2 regions of the Kitasatospora sp. NPDC127035 genome follow, and region 1 is predicted to be linked to the other one. Evidence: riboswitches for the same ligand, from Rfam matches in the RefSeq annotation. Region 1 holds a riboswitch; the other holds the start of a gene.

Region 1 (2,196 bases):
CACGTAGATGCCGACGTGGTGCCGGTCGCCGTAGAAGATGACCAGGTCGCCGGGCTGGGCCTGGGAGATGTCCGAGCCGATCCGGGTACCGGCGCCGGCCTGCGCCTGCGAGGTGCGCGGGAGCGACACGCCCGCCTGGGCGTAGGCCCAGCCGGTGAGGCCGGAGCAGTCGAAGCTGCTCGGGCCGGTGGCGCCGTAGACGTACGGGGCACCGAGCTTGCTCTCGGCCGCGGCGATCGCGGCGGCGGCGCGCGAGCTGTTGGCGGCGGGCGCGGCCGGCTTCGGCGCCGCCGGAGCGGAGGAGGCCGGCGCGGCGGGCGCCTGGGTGGACGGAGCCTGGGCGGACGGCGCGCTGAGGTTGGTGCGGTCGTTCTCGCGGGAGGCGCGCTCGGCGTCGGCCTTCGCCTTGGCGACCTTGGCGGCCTCGGCCTTGGCGGCGTCCGCCTTCGCCTTGGCCTCGGCGGCGGCCTTCTCCTCGGCCGCGCGGATCGCCAGGCGCTCCTGCTCGCTGAGGGTGTTGAACAGGTCCTGGGCCTTCGTCAGCTTGGCCTGGACCTCCTCCTTGGAGGTCTTCAGCTGCTGGGTGGTGGCCTCCAGCTCGCCGAGCTTGTTCTGGGTCTCGGTGCGGTCCTGGTCGAGCCTGCGCTGCTGCTCCTGGAGCTCCTTCAGCGCGCCGGACTGGGTCGAACCGGCCTGGTTCAGGGCGTCGGCCTGGTTGAGGAAGTTGTCCGGGCTGGAGGAGAGCACCAGCTGGACGGTCTGCGATATGCCGCCGGTGCGGTACTGCTCGCCGGCGATCTCGGCGAGGCCGCCCTGCGCCTCGGTCACCACAGCCTGCTGACGGGCCACCTTGTCCTGGAGGTCGCCGACCTGCTTCTGCAGCTCCTGCTGCTTGGCCTGGGCGCCGTTGAGCTTCTCGGTGGCGATCTCGGCCTGCTCGTTGAGCTGGTCGACCTGCTCCTTGACCTGGTCCTTGGTCGGCGTCGGGTCGGCGTGGGCGCCGGACTGCGCGGAAAGGGCGACGGCCGCGGCGGCGAGGCCGGTCATGATCGAGACCCGGGTGCGGCCGGCGGGCTTGGGACGACGATGGGACGCCACGAAGGCGGACTCCTTCTTCCTCATCCGCCTACCGGGTGAGCTGACGGGTTCGGGCGGAAGCGTGCCCTACGACGCCTCACCGGCCGCTCACGCGACCGACCTGGCGCCGATTCACCCCGGAGGAACGTGGTTCCCCGGCTCCACTCCACAGCGCCCCCGACTGCTGGGCTCTCACTCGGACGGGCGACTGCCCGTCCCGCTGTTTCACGAACTCGGCGGGAACCACCGCCGCCACCCGGACTGGGTGATCGACTGTGCGGTGGTTCGAGGTACGACCCTAGTAACAGATCCGTGATCCGTTCAAATCCTTGTCGGAAAAAAGCTAGAAGAATACCGAAGTTCATTTGTGAATATGACCGGGTGTGACCAGCGCCGTACACGGAGCTGATCGTTCCTCACCTCTCGGTCGAACCGGCGGCCGAAACACCCGCGCCACCCCCGTTCGGAGGTGGCGCGGATCACAGGGCCTTCGGCGGGCCCGCGGGCGTGTCGTGGCGGACCGTCAAACGGCCGGACACCCCCGCGCGTCAAACGCGGCGGATCGTGTTGATCTTCATCCCGTCGGCCTTCATCACCTTGATCACGTCACCGGTGCGGGGTGCGTGCACCACCATGCCGTTGCCGATGTACATCGCGACGTGGCTGCGGTCGTCGCGGTAGATGATCAGGTCACCGGGCTGCGCCTCGGCGAGCGACGGCACCCGGGTGCCGTAGTTGCCCTGGGCCTGCGAGGTACGCGGCAGCGAGACCCCGGCCTTGCCGTACGCCCAGACCATGAGCCCCGAGCAGTCGAAGCTGTTCGGGCCGGTGGAACCCCAGCCGTACGGCTTGCCCTGCTGGGCCATCGCGAGGGCCACCGCGGAGCCGGCCATGCCGGAGGCCTTCGGGAGCTCACCCAGGTCCGGGCGCTCGGTCCCGCGCGAGGCGCGGTCGGCCTGCTGCTGGGCCGCCTTCAGGGCCGCACGGTCGGCGGCGCTGAGCGAGTTCAGCAGGTCCTGGGCCTCCTTGAGCTTCTTGTTCACCTCCGCCTTGGACTGGTTCAGGTCCTTGGTGGTGGTGTCCAGCGAGGCCAGGACGGCGGCCGCCTCGACCTTCTGC
Region 2 (2,196 bases), on a different contig from region 1:
CGTCCCCGGTGGCCCGGGGCCGACAGGCGGCCGTCAGGCCACGGACTGCAGCGTGCCGGTGTGCAGCTCGCCGACCCGGCCGCCCTCGCCCTCGTACGTCCAGAACGCGCGGACCGTCATCCGGCCCAGGTCCATGACGTGACTGACGGTGATGCCGCTCTGTTCGGTCCAGCTGACGAAGTACAGCTGCGGACCGACCTCGGCGACGTGCAGGGCGACGTCCTCCCACTGGCCGGCCGACTCACCGAGGCCCTCCCAGCGCAGCCGCTTGCCGTCGGCCGAGTAGGCGTTGCGGAAGGCTGCGCCGTTGTCGACCTGGAACAGGAAGGTGCGGCCGGCGAAGCCGGGCAGGGGGGCGGTCATGGTGGGGCTGGTCCTCGTCTCTCATGCGGTTCCCGGTGCGGTCCGGACGGTTCCGGCGCGGTTGGATCCCCAACCTATCCGACCGCCCCGTCTTTCGCGGCGTACTCGGGCACGGGGCCGGGGCCGACGGGCCGGGCCCCGCACCGGACGTCCTCCTGCCGCGCCCTCCTGCCGGCCGCCTCCCGCTCCGCCCCGCCACCGGTCGGGGAACCTGCCCTCCCGGGCGGTCCTTCCGGGCGGCCCTCCTCGACCGGGCCGCGGTGCTCCTCGGGAGCGCGGCGCCGGTGCCGCCCCGGACCGGAGGGTCCCGGCCGGGGCCTGATCCGTAGCTTCCTCCCAACTGATCAACTCCGCAGGCGCGTTGATCATCCGCGGACGCCGGGTCTGTGACCTGCGCGACAACCGTCCGTGCGAGGTTGTCCGGTCCCCGGCGGCCTGCCTAGCCTGCAGGGGCGTCCGCTGTCGCGGACTCCCGCCGTCGGGACGCCGAGTCCTGTCCACCCGCCGGTCGGCACCCGAGCACCACAGCGGACGGGAGCGGGGGACCCAAGGTCAGTGCCCGGTCCGTGCGCCTCCGCGCCCGGACCGCGGCTAGGGGTGAAGCCGCTCCCCGGGCGGCCGGGCAACCTCAGCCCGAACCCGACAGCTCACCTCGCAGGCGTCGTAGAGGACCCAGCCATGCCCCCTGCCCCGCACCGGCCTGCCCGGCGCCACGCGCCCCGCCACGCCCGCCCCACCCACCGGCGCCGCACCGCCGCCCTCGCCGCCACCGGAGTGCTCGCCGTCACCGGCGCCGGCCTGCTCGGCGTCCCGGCCCTCACCGGAGCCCAGGCCGTCACCGCGCCCACCGTCACCCAGGACGCCCTCACCCCGGCGACCATGGTCGCCGGCAAGGCCTCGACCGCCTCGCTGGCCGTCCACTCCTCGGCCTGCTTCACCGCCAAGACCGTCGGCGTCGGCATCCGCGACGCGGCCGGCCGCAACCTCGACTTCCCCGGCAACGTCAGCAACGCGCAGATCTGCCCGAGCGGCCTGTCGATCACCACCGGTGCGCGCACCCTGGCGGCCGGCACCTACACCCAGTTCGGTTTCTGGCAGGACCTCGGTGGTGCCTGGCACAACCTGCCCTCCCGGCAGCTGGTGGTCTCCGCCACCGCCACGCCGAGCCCGACCCCCACCCCGTCGCCGACGACGCCCCCCACCACGCCCCCCACCACGAGCCCGACGACGCCCCCCGCCACCGGTGCCCCCGTCGCGGGCAAGAAGCTCACCTGGTCCGACGAGTTCAGCGGCCCGATCGCCTACGGCTCCCGCTGGACCGGCGACCGCAGCAGCGCCTACCGCTACGGCAACCACAACCCCGACGACAACAAGCTCGACTGGCTGAACAAGAACAACGTCACCGTCGGCGGCGGCGCCGCCACGTTCACCGCCAGGCCGGGCGCCAACAAGCTGGAGAACGGCAAGCAGTCCTGGGACACCGGGCTGCTCACCACCGAGTACTCCGGTGAGGGCTTCCAGGTGAAGACCGGCGACTACGCCGAGACCCGGGTCAAGCTCCCGGCCGGCACCGGCGCCTGGCCGGCGCTGTGGACCTGGAAGAACGGCAACGGGGAGATCGACACCTTCGAGTACCACCCCGACAACCCGAACCTGCTGGAGCTGACCAACCACGTCAAGCCGGGTCACCTGTACTACACGGACGCCAAGGCGATAGCCAAGGACGGCTGGGTGACCATCGGCACCCACTACGGCGCCACCTCCGTCGACTGGTACGTCAACGGGGTCAAGGTCTTCTCGGACGGCAAGGGCGTCGGCACCACCTGGTCCGCG

What was found. Region 1 has a riboswitch for cyclic di-AMP ahead of ACFWIC_RS29370 (NlpC/P60 family protein). Riboswitches for the same ligand answer to the same signal wherever they lie in the genome.
Region 2: another riboswitch for cyclic di-AMP. It lies ahead of ACFWIC_RS19625 (hypothetical protein); the one in region 1 lies ahead of ACFWIC_RS29370 (NlpC/P60 family protein).

What each region holds. Positions count from the first base shown of each region.
Region 1 is NZ_JBHXDN010000053.1:62,851-65,046, forward strand. It holds gene ACFWIC_RS29370 (NlpC/P60 family protein) at 1-1,098, opposite strand, end outside; cyclic di-AMP (ydaO/yuaA leader) riboswitch at 1,109-1,261, opposite strand; gene ACFWIC_RS29375 (NlpC/P60 family protein) at 1,626-2,196, opposite strand, start outside.
Region 2 is NZ_JBHXDN010000026.1:82,342-84,537, reverse strand. It holds gene ACFWIC_RS19630 (MoaF N-terminal domain-containing protein) at 34-363, opposite strand; cyclic di-AMP (ydaO/yuaA leader) riboswitch at 884-1,032, shown strand; gene ACFWIC_RS19625 (hypothetical protein) at 1,042-2,196, shown strand, end outside.